3 regions of the Halomonas citrativorans genome follow, and region 1 is predicted to be linked to each of the others. Evidence: predicted binding sites of a transcription regulator. Region 1 holds the regulator's gene; each other region holds the start of a gene.
The links. Region 1 encodes sigma-54, which starts transcription at its own class of promoters, with help from an activator protein. Its sites were predicted from a motif close to TGGCACNNNNNTTGCTNT; they were not measured.
Positions count from the first base shown of each region.

Region 2: INT20_RS15610 (urease accessory protein UreD) is a predicted target of sigma-54. The motif match lies at 3,283-3,300, and genes of this name have one in related genera.
Region 3: INT20_RS13955 (amino acid ABC transporter substrate-binding protein) is a predicted target of sigma-54. The motif match lies at 2,506-2,523, and genes of this name have one in related genera.

Region 1 is NZ_JABUYX010000001.1:189,040-194,899, forward strand. Features, by position in the region: gene INT20_RS00780 (HPr family phosphocarrier protein) at 1-153, opposite strand, end outside; gene rapZ (RNase adapter RapZ) at 214-1,128, opposite strand; gene INT20_RS00790 (PTS sugar transporter subunit IIA) at 1,196-1,666, opposite strand; gene hpf (ribosome hibernation-promoting factor, HPF/YfiA family) at 1,671-1,979, opposite strand; gene INT20_RS00800 (RNA polymerase factor sigma-54) at 2,078-3,490, opposite strand; gene lptB (LPS export ABC transporter ATP-binding protein) at 3,614-4,363, opposite strand; gene lptA (lipopolysaccharide transport periplasmic protein LptA) at 4,373-4,864, opposite strand; gene lptC (LPS export ABC transporter periplasmic protein LptC) at 4,873-5,445, opposite strand; gene INT20_RS00820 (KdsC family phosphatase) at 5,445-5,860, opposite strand, start outside.
Region 2 is NZ_JABUYX010000025.1:39,421-45,280, reverse strand. Features, by position in the region: gene ureC (urease subunit alpha) at 1-1,671, opposite strand, end outside; gene INT20_RS15620 (urease subunit beta) at 1,668-1,988, opposite strand; gene INT20_RS15615 (urease subunit gamma) at 2,041-2,343, opposite strand; gene INT20_RS15610 (urease accessory protein UreD) at 2,366-3,241, opposite strand; gene INT20_RS18240 (hypothetical protein) at 3,645-3,848, opposite strand; gene INT20_RS15600 (TonB-dependent receptor domain-containing protein) at 4,062-5,860, shown strand, end outside.
Region 3 is NZ_JABUYX010000018.1:27,012-32,871, forward strand. Features, by position in the region: gene hemE (uroporphyrinogen decarboxylase) at 1-401, shown strand, start outside; gene speE (polyamine aminopropyltransferase) at 401-1,261, shown strand; gene INT20_RS13950 (amino acid ABC transporter substrate-binding protein) at 1,345-2,355, shown strand; gene INT20_RS13955 (amino acid ABC transporter substrate-binding protein) at 2,580-3,605, shown strand; gene INT20_RS13960 (amino acid ABC transporter permease) at 3,694-4,884, shown strand; gene INT20_RS13965 (amino acid ABC transporter permease) at 4,905-5,860, shown strand, end outside.

The sequences.
Region 1 (5,860 bases):
CAATAGCGACATGATGTTGGCTGCATCAGCCATTTGCTGCTGTTTATACACCTGTATGCTGGCGGAGTAGTGCTGGCTGCACTTCACCAGTTTTGTGGCGGCGCGGGCATGTAGGCCGCGCTGATTGGTAAGCGTTAAGGTTCTTTCTGGCACCCTGGTTCCTTTTTTCCGAGTGGTGTCATTAGGCATAAGCGTTTACGTAGGGCTGGGCGTCTACTCGGAAAATGGAGGAGCCGTCGGTGGCTCTGCCCGGGTTCCTCGTAGCGTGTATTGCAGCTCCAGTTCTCGGTGACGCAACTGGACTTCGCCGATGAGCGGTGCCAGCTTTTGCGCCAGCTGTTCGGCAATATACACAGAACGGTGCTGCCCGCCGGTACAGCCAATAGCCACCGTCATATAGCTGCGCTGACTATTTTGGTAAGCAGGCAGCCAGCGCTCAAGCATTGCCTGAATATCATGGCTCATCTCTTCGACAATCGGGTAGCCGCGCAGAAACGCAATAATCGTGGCATCACGTCCTGTGTACTGGCGTAGCGTTGGGTCCCAATAAGGGTTGGGCAGGCAGCGTACATCAAAGACTAAATCTGCATCCATGGGTACGCCATGCTTGTAGCCGAACGACTCAAAGGTGAGTGTTAGCTGGTCTTTGCGCTGGTGGGCTACCTGGTCTGAAATGCGCCGACGCAGGTCGTGGACCGATAAGCGTGATGTATCAATCCGCAGGTCGGCCAAATCACGTATTTCGTTGAGCGTCTCTTCCTCTTTCTCTATCGCCTCTTCAAGCGTCATATCACTGTTGCGCGTTAACGGATGGCGTCGCCGTGTCGCAGAATAGCGTTCCAGTAAAATACGTGAATCGGTGGTTAGATAGATAACCTGACAATCTATAGGCCGCGCGCGCAGCTCTTCAAGCAGTGCGGGAAGGCGCTCAAGCGCCGCTGGCAGGTTGCGGGCATCAATACTGACCGCTAGATGCGTGCGCTCACCCTCGTCACGGAGTTCGTCAACCAAAGAACCAAGCAACATGGCGGGGAGATTATCAATGGCGTAATAGCCAATATCTTCCAGCGCTTGTAATGCGATTGATTTGCCAGAGCCAGAGCGGCCGCTAATAATCACCAGTTGCATAGTGGCTCTCTCTGATTGAACGTATAAAAGGGATAACGCATGAAAATGTGTTAGTCGTTATGGGCGATTATGGAGCGGCCTGTTCGCGAATCTTGCCCATTAGCAGGTCAAGCAAATCGTGCTGGCTGCTGGTTTTGCGTAATGCCTGGCGTGTGCTCGCATCATTCATGATGGTGGCCACTTGGCCCAAAAGCGACAAATGCGTGTCGTCAGCCTCTTCGGGAACCAGCAGCACAAAGACGAGGTCGACCGGGTCGCCATCAATAGCATCAAAATCAATAGGTTCTGATAATTTTAAAAAACCCGCAATAGGCGTAACGCAATGTGGGCTGCGCGCATGGGGGATGGCGACGCCGTTACCGATCCCCGTGCTGCCAAGACGTTCCCGGCCGATCAGTCGGCTGAAAACTTCCTGGCTATCCAGACTGGGTGTATTTTGAGCGATAAAGGTGCTGAAAAACTCCAGCACCCGCTTTTTGCTGCCCCCGGGCACGTCGTAAAGTACGCGCTCCGGGGGGAGGATGGTTTCCAACGTCATTGAATTAACGCACGCCAGCGCCTTGGGCGCGAGCTTGTGCTTTTTCCTTGTGCTTAACGAGTTGACGATCAATTTTGTCTGCTAAGGCGTCAATAGCGGCATACATATCGACATCTTCGGCGTCGGCATGTAAGTCGGCGCCTGCCGCATGAAGGGTGCACGCGGCATGTTGGCGCTCCTTCTCAATAGATAAGGTGACTTGTACCGTGGTGATGTGGTCGTAATGACGTTCGATGCGTTCAAGTTTTTCATTAACGTAGTCACGCAAGGCGTCAGTCAGTTCTACATGATGACCCGTGATATTTACTTGCATTGACGTGCTCCTTATCCATCGGACTGAATTTCGATTGTAACCCTTTTTACGGTGTTGCAAAGCCCCTGTCGCGAGTTTTGCCATTTCTCTTGTAACGACTAACGCAAACGACGACGTTCACTTGATGAGGGAATGCCCAGCGACTCACGATATTTCGCCACCGTACGGCGTGCCACTGTGATGCCGCCATCTCCCAGTAATGTCACCAAACGACTGTCCGAAAGAGGTTTGCCGGGAGGCTCATCTTGAATCAACTTTTTAAGCCGGGCGCGAATCGCGGTGCTTGAGTGGCTGTCTGCGCCATCCTGCCCGCTAATTTGGCTTGAGAAAAAGTACTTGAGTTCGAATACGCCCCGTGGGGTATGGATATATTTTTGTGTGGTGACCCGAGAAATGGTTGATTCGTGCATCTCAACCGCCTCGGCAATATCGGCAAGAATCAACGGCTTCATCGCTTCTTCACCGTGCTCTAAAAAACCGATTTGGCGAGTGATAATCTCGCGCCCTACGCGTAGAAGCGTGTCGTTGCGGCTGGACAGGCTTTTGATTAGCCAGCGCGCTTCTTGCAAGTGCTCTTTTAAAAACTGGTTATCCTGACTCTTGTCTGCACGCTTGATTAAGCTGGCGTAGTCGGGCTGGATACGCAGCCGGGGCAGGGCTTCAGGGTTAAGCTCCAGGTGCCAGCCTTCATGGTCATGACGTACGACCAGGTCGGGCGTGATATAGCTATCGTCGGTGACGCCATAAGCGCTGCCTGGGCGTGGGTCCAGGCTTCGGATCAGACCGATCACATCGTCTAGCTGCTCATCGTCCAGGCTTAGGCGGCGCTTTAATAGGCGCATGTCATTTTTGCCCAGCGCTTCAAGAAACTGACGAACCAATCGGCGCGCGGGAACCAGTAGGGGCGTGTCGTCGGGGAGCGTTGCTAGCTGAAGCATCAAACATTCGCGCAAGTCACGGGCGAAGACGCCCGTTGGCTCGAACTGCTGTAAACGCATCAGAATGGTCTCCATCTCTCGCTGGCTGAGACCTTCGATGCTCTGAGCACGTAACCCATCGCGGATATCGTTGAGCGGCTGCGTCAGGTAGCCATTGGCGTCCAGTGCATCAATCAGGCTTTCGGCGATTAGCTGCTCACGAGCCGTAAAGTCGGTCATCGCCAGCTGCCAAAGGAGATGTCCATGCAGGCTTTGTCCCGCGGCCTGGCGTTCAAAATCGGGGCCTTCGCTGCTGCCAGAGCTACCCATGTCCTGGTAAGTATCAGACCAGTCGCTATCGACAGACAGTTCCTCGGGAATGCTTTCTGACCACTCCTCGTCAGGTGTTTCGACGGTCGCCTGCTCGCCGAACTCGTCTTCCTGCTCCAGCATTGGGTTGGCATCCAGTGCCTGCTGAATTTCCTGACGTAGATCCAATGTCGATAGCTGTAGCAGTGCAATCGCTTGCTGCAGCTGAGGTGTCATGGTCAGCTGCGTACCGATACGCAATTGGAGAGAAGCTTTCATGACCATCTGAGAACCACTCGTTAATCGGAAAGCTTCACCCTAGTGCGAGTCATGTTGTTGTGCAAGTGCAATAAGCATGCCACTGATAAAATTTTTACTGCAGATCACTGTTTAGCGGTGAAATTAAATTCATAAGCGAAAATCAGCACCCAGGTAAACTTCCCTCACTTTTTGGTTATCAAGGATAGTCTGAGGGCTGCCGCCAGCAATAATGTGGCCGTCACCGACAATATAGGCGATATCGCAAATATCCAGTGTTTCTCGGACGTTATGATCAGTAATTAGCACGCCAATGTGGCGCTGTTTTAAGGCGCGAATAATGCTCTTGATTTCACCAACCGAGATGGGATCGACACCTGCAAATGGCTCGTCCAGCAAGATAAACGCGGGCTCTGTGGCCAAGGAACGGGCAATTTCGACGCGTCGCCGCTCGCCGCCGGAAAGGCTCATGCCCAGGTTGTCACGGATGTGGGTAATATGAAAGTCGTCAAGCAGGGCCTCAAGCCGCTGCTCTCGTCCTGCCCTGTCCAGATCTTTGCGGGTTTCCAGAATCGCCATAATATTATCCGCAACCGATAGCTTGCGAAAAATAGACGCTTCCTGGGGTAGATAGCCAATGCCGGCCATCGCGCGTTCGTGCATGGGAACGCGGGTTAAGTCTTGCTCGTCGATACGCACCGTACCCGCATCAGACTTCACCAGACCCACAATCATATAAAACGATGTGGTTTTACCCGCGCCGTTAGGGCCGAGCAGGCCTACCACGCTGCCTTGAGCAATCTCCAGGCTAATGTCTTTAACCACGCGGCGGCGCTTATAGCTTTTTGCCAAGTGATTGGCGTAAAGAGTTTTTATGGGCGGTGCTTCCGCAATAGACATGGTTGACTCCTATTGCGCTGGCTGAAGCGTCATACGAATACGCTGCGGCTCGCTACCGTTTACATCGGAGCGTGCCTGCACCACTTCGCGGTCAATGAAGTACTCCAGGCGGCCACCGGTAAACTGATCACCCGCTTGGGTCAGTTCGGCCTGGTCAATAAGCTCTACACGCCGCTCTGCTACGTGATAAACCACGCGGCGTGCCCATCCTTCCATCGGCGCGTCCTGATCATCGAGTTGATTGCGTAGATAGGCGCGCTCTCCGGTGGCAATAGCGCGAGAAAGCTCACCCGCGTCGTTACGGATAATTTCAACGCGATCACCACGTAGCTGCATACTGCCTTGGCGAATATTGACATCGCCTGAATAAACGGCAGTGCCTGCACGCTGATCAAGGTCTAGCTGGTCGGCTTCTACTTCAATGGGGGCTTGGCTTGTCTGGGCCGCTGCCGATAGCGGCACCGCAAGGGCGAAAAGCGCGGTGCGAATAAAAGCGTTCATAGCGACTCCTAAGGATTTTGTGTTGCGGGGGGGTGATGGCCGCGGACGTTATCGGTTAGTCGGACCTGGCTATCATCAAGCCAAACATCCATACGTGATGCGCTCATTCGTTGAGGTGGCTGCTGAAACACGGCGGGCGCCTCACTCCAGACATGACGCGCTACCCCATCATAATGTAATAACTCAGTATCAAGCTGCCAGCCTTCTGTAGGCGCCAGAAGCCGTGCATCACCAGACAGTGTTAGCGCTTGGGTGGCCGTGTTCAGAACGCCTTCGTTGGCGTGAGCGAGCCACTCTCGGTTATCACTATCAAACAGCGTCGCTTCGGGTTGAGTGACTTCGGCCAGGGTGCTTTGTGGTATGTAAACCAATAAAGGCGCGGCCAGCGACTGCTGGATATGCCCTGTTTCACCAAACAGCGTGATCTCGGCATTTTCCAGCACGTGGCCAGGCTCTTCAGCCTGCGCTTCTTCGTCAACGGGCCGGTCTTCCGGGCCGCGTGGGTCCAGCCATACCAGCAGCCCCCCTAAAGCGACCACCAGGGCCGCTAACCCGACGCGTTTCTTGGTTCTTTGAAACATTACACGCGACCATTCAAATACGACTCAAGAACAGTACTCCAGTGGCCCTGCGCTTCAAGTAATGTATCGCAAATTTCACGTACGGCGCCGTGACCACCCAAGCGGTCGGTAATCCAGTCAGCGTGGGTATGCATGTAATCGGGTGCGTTGGGGACCGTAATGCCAACGCCTGCGCGTTTGATAGGCGCAAGATCAGGCAGGTCATCGCCGCAGTAAGCCACCTGGCTTAGGTTCAGATTGAGGCGCTCGCACAGCGCTTTCAAAGTAGTGAGCTTATCTTCGCAGCCCTGGTGGACAAGGTTAATTCCCAGCGCCGCAGCACGCTGGCTCACCATGGGGGAGTCGCGTCCTGTAATTAACGCCACATGAATGCCCACACGTTTAAGCAACTTTAAGCCATGGCCGTCTTGTGTAT
Region 2 (5,860 bases), on a different contig from region 1:
CTCGCAGGTCAAAAGCTCGCCGTCGCAGCGCACTTCATAGGTCTGCGGGTCCACGGTCAGCTCGGGGCAGGCGTCGTTGAGCTTCATATCCTTCTTGCGCACCCCACGGACGTTCTTGCACGCGGCAAGCGCACTCTGAAGTCCCAAGCGCTCCTTGAGGCCTGCATCAATCGCCGCCTGGCTGACAAAATTGAGCCGAGTTTGGCTGGCCGCGCGGCCAAAAGCGCCGAACATGCGCCGATAATGCACCGGCTGGGGCGTGGGGATTGAGGCGTTGGGATCGCCCATGGGGGCAGCAGCAATCATCCCGCCTTTCAATATCAACGAGGGCTTCACACCGAAAAACGCCGGCTTCCAGAGCACTAAATCCGCCAGTTTACCCACTTCAATAGAGCCCACCTCATGAGCGATACCGTGAGTAATTGCCGGGTTGATGGTGTATTTGGCGATATAGCGCTTGGCACGCAGGTTATCGGCACCCAAGGCTTCGTCTTCAGGTAGCAAGCCACGCTGTACTTTCATCTTGTGCGCGGTTTGCCAAGTGCGGCAGACCACTTCGCCTACCCGTCCCATTGCCTGAGAGTCGGAGGCGATCATCGAGATCACGCCCAAATCGTGCAGGATATCTTCGGCGGCAATCGTTTCACGGCGAATGCGTGAGTCGGCAAATGCCACGTCTTCGGGAATGTTGGGGTCCAAGTGGTGGCAGACCATGAGCATATCCAGATGCTCATCAATAGTATTCACCGTGTAGGGCCGCGTGGGGTTAGTGGATGACGGCAGCACGTACTCTTTGGAACACGCAGTGAGGATATCCGGCGCGTGCCCGCCGCCCGCGCCTTCAGTGTGGTAGGTGTGAATGCCGCGCTCTTTAAACGCCGCCAAAGTGTCTTCCACAAAGCCCGATTCGTTAAGCGTGTCGGTGTGAATGGCTATCTGCACGTCATAACGCTCGGCCACGCTCAGGCAGGTATCAATCGAGGCGGGCGTCGTGCCCCAGTCTTCGTGAAGCTTGAGGCCCATGGCGCCTGCTTCCAGCTGGGCTTCCAAAGCTTCCGGCAGGCTGGCATTACCTTTACCCAGCAGGCCGATGTTCATGGGCAGGTCATCCACTGCCTGAAGCATTTTGCCAAGGTGCCACGCGCCCGGCGTACAGGTGGTGGCATTCGACCCGGTGGCCGGACCGGTGCCGCCGCCCAGCATGGTAGTGACACCGCTCATCAGCGCTTCGTCTACCTGCTGGGGACAGATAAAGTGGATATGCGCGTCGATGCCACCTGCGGTCAGGATCTTGCCTTCGCCCGAGATAATTTCAGTGCCGGGGCCAATCACGATATCTACATCGGGCTGCACGTCAGGGTTGCCCGCTTTGCCAATCGCAGCAATACGTCCGTTCTGTAGCCCCACATCGGCTTTGACGATGCCCCACCAGTCGAGAATCAGCGCGTTAGTGATGACGGTGTCCATGACGGTTTCATCGTTACGTTGGCTCTGACCCATGCCATCGCGGATCACCTTGCCGCCGCCGAATTTGACCTCGTCGCCATAGTGGGTGGCATCTTTTTCAACCTCGATCCACAGCTCGGTATCGCCCAGGCGCACCCGGTCGCCTACCGTGGGGCCGTACATATCGGCGTAGGCCTGCCGACTAATCTTGTTACCCGGTTTCATTGTTTATCTCCGTCCAGCGGTCCCATTACCTCGCCACGAAAGCCATAGATTTCCCGCTTACCCACAAACGGAATCAGCGTGACTTCACGGGTCTGGCCAGGTTCAAAGCGGATCGCGGTACCTGCGGCGACATCAAGGCGAAAACCGCGGGTCTTGTCGCGATCAAACACGAGCGCCGGGTTGGCCTCGGCAAAGTGGTAGTGGGAGCCGAGCTGAATCGGTCGGTCGCCGGTGTTCGCCACGTCTACCGTGATGCGCTCGCGGCCTACGCACAGCTCGATATCACCCTCTTTTAACTGATACTGTCCTGGAATCATTGGGCCGGGAATCATGGCAGCCTCCTGATGGCTGATTGCTGGTTGCTGATAACTAGTTGATAGGCGTATGAACAGTCACGAGTTTCGTACCATCCGGGAAAGTGGCTTCGACCTGAACTTCGTCGACCATTTCAGCCACGCCTTCCATCACGTCATCACGGCCAAGAATCTCGCGCCCGTAGCTCATCAAATCAGCCACACTGCGACCATCCCGGGCACCTTCGATAATCTCGAAACTGATCAGCGCGACCGCTTCGGGATAATTGAGCTTTAATCCTCGCGCTTTGCGCCGCTCGGCAAGCTGGGCGGCGGAAAACAGCAACAGCTTGTCTTTATCTCTTGGGGTTAATTCCATAGAGCGTCTCCAACAGAGTCGATTAAGTTAACCAAATACGCGGAATATGGGCCTCACGCTCAATCCAGCGCGGGCGCAGCAATTTCCAGGCCTGTTCGCACAACGCCCAGGCTTCATTTCGCGAGTTACCCAGATAGCGCAGCAATAAAACGCCCTGGCGCACCGTTACCGCCCAGCGTGGATTATCCGGCAGGGCATTACGCAACTCCTCAATCGCCGCTGGCGCATCACTCATTCCCACCGCCCAAAGCGTGGCCTGCACCGTAGCGCCGCCCTGCCCCCAGCGTCCCGTAAAGCGCGGGTGTAACGGGTCTAACGGCTGGCGTTCTAGCCATAGCGGCTTGCCATCCAGCGTCAAACGAAAAAACTGTTCAATGCGCCCTGACAAGTACGGCAACTCGCTCGCGGGGCGACCCAAGGCCATGACTTCCCAGCCTAAACAGCGAGCACTACCATGAAGATCAATATGCGTACGCTGTTCACCTTTAGAGCCATCAAAGGCAATGGTTTCCTGAGGTAGCCACTCAAGCGTTGCGCTATCGGCGACCTCAAGCTCGGTACACTGGCTCCAGGCAACCCCCTGGCTGTCAGCCTTATAAAGCTTATTCGCCGCGGGGGTAGTCAGCAGGGCATGTGCGCCTTGCTCGACGTGCGCCTTGATGGTGAGCGCATCGCCGCTGACCAATCCTCCGGGTGGGTGCAGCACGTAGATATGGCACGCCTCCTGGCGGCCTTCAGGATAAAACGGCCGCTGGACCCGAAGTGGCCCCTGGTGACGTGCCTGGATTAACCGCGTAGCGCCATCGCGCTTGGCAAAACGCAGCGCCAGTGAGGCCGCCCAGTGGCGTTCCTGATCAAAGCGGTGGCCGGACGGTGTAGCGAGTTCGCGCAAGGTCATGGAAGACGATCGCATCCTTTTGAATAGGTCATAGCCTTTCAAATGCAAGGAATGCGCCAAAATGGTGAAAAGTGGACTTTTACTATCGCTGCAAAGTTTTAGCCGTCATAACCCATCAGCACTAACGGCTTTTTGCACCAAAAAAGATCATTAAAAGGGTCGGCCGCACCAAAAAGAACAAGTAGTTAACCGCCCCTTGTGTGTCAAAAGACCACACGCCCAACACTTCTTATTTGGGAACTTTCCGATACTATTGGGCCATCCTCCGTCAACAGCTTGTCTGTTGCCCACCAAGGTAGATGGCTTCGTGCAGTTACAATGCTCAGCAAACAAGCTCTGGTATCGCATTGCGCTTTGTATGGCGTTTGTGGCGATGCAGCTGCTGTTAGTTGGGCCGCTGATTTCACAGTATCAGTCCGATGGGCAACATCACGCACATCACGAAGCTAGTCATCACTCTAACCATCAAGGCGGCGGTCATCATCAACATACTGCCCCTCAAGCAAACCACCACCATGCGGGCCATGCTGATGAAGTAGAACCGATATTTAACTGGTTCCACCAATGTGGTTACTGTGCCATCTGGCAACAGTTCCCAACGGCGCATACCTCTCTCCCTCCGATCAGCTTACAAGCGTTTATTACGCATAATAAGCTGCTGACGCAACCGACGCAGGCTATAAAGTCCTGTGATAACTACCCCCACGCGCTAACGCGCGCTCCGCCCTTTTTTCGGATCGTGTAACGCCACATCGTCAGCCTTTTTAGCCTGAAGTTTGCTTCTGGCTGGCGTCTGTCTACACCCAAAAAAGGGATCATCATGCCGCATCTAACTATTGGGCATGGCGTCGTTACGCCTGCCCGCTTAAAAAAACGTTTTCAACGACACGTACTGACATTAAGCGTCGCTGCCGCATCGAGCGTTGTTGCTCAAGGCGTATGGGCACAGGCGACTGCCGCTCACCACGAGCATCATCATGCGTTAAACACGATGGTCGTGACCGCTGTACCGCTAAGCTCACCGCTCACGGTGGAAACCGACCCGCGTATACCGCGGCAACCGGCCCCTGCCAGCGACGGCGCCGACTATCTTCAGACCATCCCTGGGTTCTCTGCCATTCGCAATGGCGGCACCAACGGTGACCCGGTGTTCCGTGGCATGTTTGGCTCACGTCTTCGCGTGCTGACCAATGGCAGCCAAATGCTAGGCGCCTGCCCGGCAAGAATGGATGCGCCTACGTCTTATATCTCACCTGAAAATTACGACAGCCTCACCGTCACCAAAGGGCCGCAGTCCGTTCTGTGGGGCCCCGGCGCTTCAGCGGCAACGGTGCGCTTTGACCGCGGCCCGGAGGAGTTCGATGAAGCCGGTGTGCGAGTGGATGGCAGCGTCATGCTGGGTACCTATGGGCGCTTTGATCGCCGCATTGATGCCGCTTTAGGCAATAAAGACGGCTACCTGCGCATTACCGGCAATCAATCCGAAGCTAATGACTATCAGGATGGCGATGGCAACGCCGTGCCCTCGTTATGGGATAAGTGGAACGGTGACATAGCGCTTGGATGGACACCCGACAACGATACCTGGCTTGAAGTCACCGCAGGCCGAGGAGACGGCGAAGCGCGCTATGCCGGGCGAGGTATGGATGGCAGCAAATTTCTGCGCGAAACCGTGGGCATCCGTTTTCAGCGCGAGAATTTAGGTGAACACTGGAAACGTCTGGAAATGCAGGCCAACTATGCCTATGCCGACCATATTATGGATAACTTCACGCTGCGCTCACCGGGCAGCATGGACATGGGTGGTGGCATGGACATGGGCAGCGGCATGGACATGGGTGGTGGCATGGACATGGGCGGCGGCATGGACATGGGTGGTGGCATGGACATGGGCAGCGGCATGGATATGGATGGCGGTATGGACATGAGTGACGGCATGGCCATGCGGCTAGACCGTCGCACCCGCAGCGCGCGCGTCGCATCAACGTGGGAGTGGGAAAACACCACGTGGACGGCCGGTGTCGATGTCGAGCATCAGGTACATCGCAATCTGGATGGCGAACACTGGCAGCCCGACTACGAGCAGACCCAGTTTGGCGCCTTCAGCGAAGTCACCCGTTTTATCGATGAACGTGACCGTCTTATTGGCGGCGCCCGCGTAGACCGCTATCGCGTCAGTGACGAAAGCCTGGACACAGCTACCGCAGGCCTCACCCGCCGCGACACTCTGCCCAGCGCTTTTATCCGCTATGAGCAGGATTTAGCCTCAGCACCGGTCACCTGGTATGCCGGGGTCGGGCATGTGGAACGCTTTCCCGATTACTGGGAATTGAGCTCTAGTCAGGCAGGTCCGGCCGGTAGTTTGAATGCCTTTGGCGGTGTTCAACCCGAAAAAACTACCCAGCTGGATATCGGCGCGCAGTACAACGACCAGCGCTTAAGCGCATGGGTGTCCGGGTATGCAGGATACGTTCACGATTTCATCTTGTTTGATTACAACACCGCGGGCATGAGCGGTACTCAAATCGATAACATTGATGCTCAGATTGCGGGTGCCGAAGTGGGCGCTAGCTATCAACTAACCGACAACTGGGTAAGCAATGCCTCGCTGGCCTATGC
Region 3 (5,860 bases), on a different contig from region 1:
GCGAGCACGACGGACGCCGCGTACCGGTAATTCTATTCACCAAAAACGGCGGCCAGTGGCTTGAAGACATCGCCTGCGCTGGTGCTGATGCACTGGGTATCGACTGGTCGACCGAGCTCTCCAGCGCCCGCGCCCGTGTGGGCCACAAGGTTGCGCTTCAGGGCAACCTCGACCCCAACGTGCTGTTTGCACGCCCGTCGGCGATTCGTGCCGAAGTCGCCCGCGTGCTGGAAAGCTACGGCCACGGTCCGGGGCATGTTTTCAACCTGGGCCACGGCATCAGCCAGTTTACCAACCCGGATAACGTCACCGCCTTTATGGAAGCGCTGCACGAGTTAAGCCCGCAGTATCACCAAGGCACTCCTACCCACTCCGACACCCCTTCCTCAGGAGCCAATTGATGAGCGAATTACGCGACGACCAGTGGTTTACCGAAGTGTTTGATAGCCACGGCAGCGCCTTCTCGCTGAAGATCTCTGAAAAGCTGTTGGATGTGCAGAGTGAGTACCAGCACTTGGAAGTATACGCTACCGAGACCTACGGCAACCTGATGGTGCTGGACGGCTGCGTGATGCTCACCGACCGCGACAACTTCCTGTATCACGAAATGATCGCCCACCCGGCACTGTTTACTCATCCGGCGCCCAAGCGCGTGGTGATTATCGGCGGCGGCGACTGCGGCACACTGAAAGAAGTGCTGCGTCACCCGGGCGTTGAAAAAGTCACCCAGATCGATATCGATGAAGAAGTCACCAAGGCCTCCGAGCGTTTCTTCCCGGCACTGGTGGAAGCCAACGACGACCCACGCGCCGAGCTGCTGTTCGCCGACGGTGTGAAGTGGGTAGATGACGCTGCCGATGAAAGCATCGACGTGCTGATTATCGACTCTACCGACCCGGTCGGCCCCGCCGAAGGGTTGTTCAAGACTGACTTCCTTAAGCGCTGCCACCGCATTCTGAAAGCCGATGGCGTGATGGTGCAGCAGAGCGAATCACCGCTTTATCACAGTGGCTCGATTATTCGTGAGCTGCGCCATGACATGCGCGAAGCGGGCTTTGCCAGTGTCGCCACGTTGCCCTTCCCCCAGCCGGTTTATCCTTCCGGCTGGTGGAGCGTGACGCTTGCCGGTAAAGGCACCAACGTGGAAACCTTCCGCGAAGAGGCTGCCGCTAGTCACGAAATGCCGCTACAGTACTACACAGTGGATGCCCACCGGGGCGCCCTGGCGTTGCCACCGTTCATGCGTAAAGCGTTCAGCTGACGTTTATTTGAATAGCACGCCAGCAAGCGATGAGGCCGGGCACTGCTCGGCCTTTTTTGTGTCACCACGTTAAGGAACCAACAATGAAAACCCTTAAATGGATAAGCATTGGCGCGTGCGCCCTGGTCCCGACGGTTGCCTTGGGCACCACATTAGAAACCGTTCAATCCCGCGATAGCGTACGCTGCGGGGTGAACGCCGCCCAGCCCGGCTTCTCCTCACTGGACGATAACGATACGTATCGCGGCCTGGATACCGATGTCTGCCGCGCGATTGCCGCGGCGGCATTAGGCGATGCCAGCAAGGTTGATTTCGTACCGCTCGATTCGGTGGAGCGTTTTACCGCCCTGCAATCCGGCGAAGTGGATCTGCTCTCCCGCACGACGACCTGGAGCTCTAGCCGCGATACCACCCAAGGTATGCACTTTACCGGGGTGAGCTATTACGATGGCCAAGCATTCATGGTCGCAAGCGACCTGGGCGTGCAAAGTGCCGAAGACCTGGACGGCGCGGCGGTGTGCACGCAGTCAGGCACGACCAGCGAGCTGAACCTTTCAGACTATTTCCGTGTTAACGACATGCACTATGACGCAGTGGTGTTTGATTCTCCCGAACAGTCGATTGCCGGTTTTGAAGCCGGGCGCTGCGACGTCTTAAGCTCCGATGCTTCTCAGTTGTATGCCCAACGCATGCAGCTTGCCAACCCCGACATGGCGGTAGTGCTGCCCGAGATTATTTCCAAGGAACCGCTTGGCCCCGCCGTACGCCAGGGCGATGACCAGTGGTTCAATATCGTAAAATGGTCGCTGTTTGCCATGCTCAACGCTGAAGAACTGGGTGTCTCAAGCACCAATATTGATGAACACGCGGATTCCGATAATCCAGATATTGCCCGCCTGCTGGGCCAGGACGGCAGTTTTGGTGAAGGCATGGGACTTAATGACGACTGGGCTTACCAAATCGTCAAACAGGTGGGCAACTACGCCGAAATGTATGATCGCAACGTGGGCGTGGACTCTAACTTCAATATTACCCGTGGTTTAAATGCTCTGTGGCGCGATGGCGGCATTCAGTACGCCCCGCCCATTCGCTAGGGCTTACCGGTCAGCACTCTGCCATCAACCATCGGTTGTCGCACCAAAACAGCGCATGCGGCAACCGTTTCTATTTTTTTGCACCTAAACTTTCGTAGAAGCAGAATCATTTTGCGTTGAAAAGCGCTGAATTTGGCGTTGTACCCACATTGGCATCTTCCTTGCTAGCTTTATATGTCATGCCTTCGCATGCATAACAATATTAATTGAGGAAGGGAATTACCATGTTGAACAAGAAACACTGGGTATTACTGGCCTCTGCAGGCGCCATCACACTGACAGGCGCCACTAACGCTAACGCAGCAACACTTGAAGAAACCATTGAACGTGGAGCCGTGCAGTGTGGCGTCAGCGACGGTTTGCCAGGCTTTTCGGCACCCGATGGTGATGGCAACTGGCAAGGGCTGGATGTCGATGTTTGCCGTGCGGTCGCCGCTGCCGTGCTGGGTGATGCAGATGCCGTCAATTACATCTCTCTCAATGCCGTTGAGCGTTTCACTGCGCTGCAGTCTGGCGAAGTCGATTTGCTTTCTCGTAACACGACCTGGACCACCACCCGCGATACCACGCTGGGTCTGAACTTCGCAGGCGTCAACTTCTATGACGGTATCGGCTTTATGGTTAGCCGTGACCTGGGCATCGGCGGTGCTGATGAGCTGGACGGTGCGGCGATCTGTATCCAAACGGGCACCACCACCGAACTTAACGTGGCCGATTACTTCCGCGCCAACGATATGGAATTTGATCCTATCGTGTTTGATACCTCAGAGCAGACCGTGGGCGGCTTCCAGGCTGGCCGCTGTGACGTTCTAACCTCGGATACTTCTCAGTTGGCGGCGCTGCGCATTCAGTTAGATGATCCGGATGGCGCCGTCATTCTGCCCGATATCATTTCCAAGGAGCCGCTGGGCCCGGTAGTTCGCCAGGGCGATGACACCTGGTTCAACATCGTGAAATGGTCACTGTTTGCCATGCTCAATGCTGAAGAGTACGGCGTGACCAGTGAAAACGTAGAGGAAATGACCAGCTCCGAAAACCCCGACATCGCCCGCCTGCTTGGCCAGGACGGTAACTACGGTGAAGGCATGGGGCTTGACGCTGACTGGGCTTACAACATTATTAGCCAGGTCGGTAACTATGCCGAAAGCTTTGAGCGCAACGTTGGCATGGACTCACCGCTTGAGATTGAACGCGGTGCCAACGCGCTATGGAACCAGGGTGGTTTCCAGTACGCTCCGCCGATTCGCTAAGCATCTCGCTTGACCCGGCCCGTCGCGCTTAGCAGATGAGTGCCGACGGGCCATTTGATTGACCTTCCGTGTAGCGGAGACGCCACCCATGTCCGTAAGACCCAACACTCGCCCCGCTGGCCACAAGCCACCGTTTTGGCGAGACCGTGCCAAACGCGCACTTGTTTTTCAGCTGCTTTTAACGGCAGCCGTTGTCGTATTTTTGCTGTATATCGTCGGCAATACTCAGGACAACCTATCCGCCCGGGGTATCACCACCGGTTTTGGCTTTTTAAATAACACCGCAGGCTTTGGTATCGTACAAAGCCTGATCGACTACTCCTCTCAGGATACCTACGGCCGCACCTTTTTGGTGGGCTTGCTCAATACGCTATTGGTCGGCGCCTTGGGTGTGGTGGCCGCGACGCTGATTGGCTTTATTGTCGGCATTGCTCGCCTGTCGCCCAACTGGCTACTGGCACGCCTGGCCACCGCCTATATCGAAACTTTCCGCAATATCCCGTTACTGCTACAGATTTTTTTCTGGTACTTCGCCGTGCTGCGCACGCTACCCAGTGCAAGGGACAGCCTCTCGTTTGGCGAGGTTGTTTTTCTTAACGTGCGCGGTCTGTATCTGCCTGAGCCGCTTTTTGAGTCAGGCTTTGGGATGATCCCAGCGACCTTTATCGTCGCGATTATCGCCAGTATTGCACTGTGTGTGTGGAACAAGCGCCGCCAAGAGGCAACCGGTAAACGGATCCCTGCCGGGTGGATATCGCTGGTACTGATTCTGGGTCTGCCACTGCTGATTACGGTCGCCACCGGCGTACCGATCACTTGGGATGTTCCGGAACTGCGCGGCTTTAACTTCCGCGGTGGCTTTACCGTGATTCCGGAATTTCTGGCGCTGTGGCTGGCGCTTTCCATCTATACCGCTGCGTTCATTGCTGAAATTGTCCGCTCGGGCATCCAGGCCATTTCCCACGGCCAAACCGAAGCCGCCCAAGCGCTGAGCCTGCCGCGTAACCTGGTGTTGCGCCTAGTGGTCATTCCGCAGGCACTGCGGGTCATTATCCCGCCACTCACCAGCCAGTACTTGAACCTGATCAAGAACTCCTCGCTTGCCACGGCCATCGGCTACCCCGACCTGGTATCCGTGTTTGCGGGCACCACGCTGAATCAAACGGGGCAGGCCATTGAGGTGATCGCCATGACCATGGCGGTGTATCTGACGATCAGCCTGCTGGTTTCCATGTTCATGAACTGGTTCAACGCCCGCGTAGCGTTGGTTGAGCGCTAGGCGCCGGTGAGGATAGCTTTATGATTCATAACCAAACAATGATTGATCAGCGGCCTGCCCCCAGCAACACCATAGGGCCCGTGGCTTGGCTGCGCACCAACCTGTTCAGCAGCCCGCTCAATACGCTGTTTACGCTGGTGGGGCTGTACGTTCTATATCTGCTTTTGGTGCCGACCATTCAGTGGGCGTTCATCAACGCCGACTGGGTAGGCACCACCCGGGATGACTGCTCGCGAGAGGGCGCCTGCTGGGTGTTCGTTAATGCGCGCTTTACGCAGTTTATCTACGGACTTTATCCGCGAGAGGAAATCTGGCGCGCCAATATTGTGTTTGGCGGCTTTTTTACCCTGATCGCCTGGCTTGCCATTCCGCGCCTGCCGTTCAAGCGCTGGGTGGCCGTGTTTGCCTTGGTGGGCTTTCCCATCGCGGCCTACGTACTGCTTCACGGCGGCTACTTTGACCTGCCACGCGTACCTACCCATCGCTGGGGCGGTTTGATGCTGACCCTGCTGCTGGCATCTGTAGGCATGATCGGCGCGCTGCCGATTGGCATCGTGCTGGCTCTGGGGCGGCGCTCTAACATGCCCATCGTGAAGAGCTTCTGCGTCATCTTCATCGAGTTCTGGCGCGGTGTGCCGTTGATTACCGTGCTGTTCATGGCCTCGGTGATGCTGCCGCTGTTTCTGCCCTCTGGTATTAGCGTTGACCGCCTGGTACGGGCGCTGATTGGCCTAACGCTGTTTCAAAGTGCCTACATGGCCGAGGTCATTCGTGGCGGTCTTCAGGCGATCCCCAAGGGCCAAGAGGAGGCCGCCGCGGCACTGGGCATGACCTACTGGAAGCGCATGGGCCTGATCGTTTTGCCCCAGGCGCTGAAGATGATGATTCCAGGCATCGTGAATACGTTTATCTCGCTATTTAAAGACACCACGCTGGTCATGATCATTGGGCTGTTTGACCTGCTGGGGATCGTGCA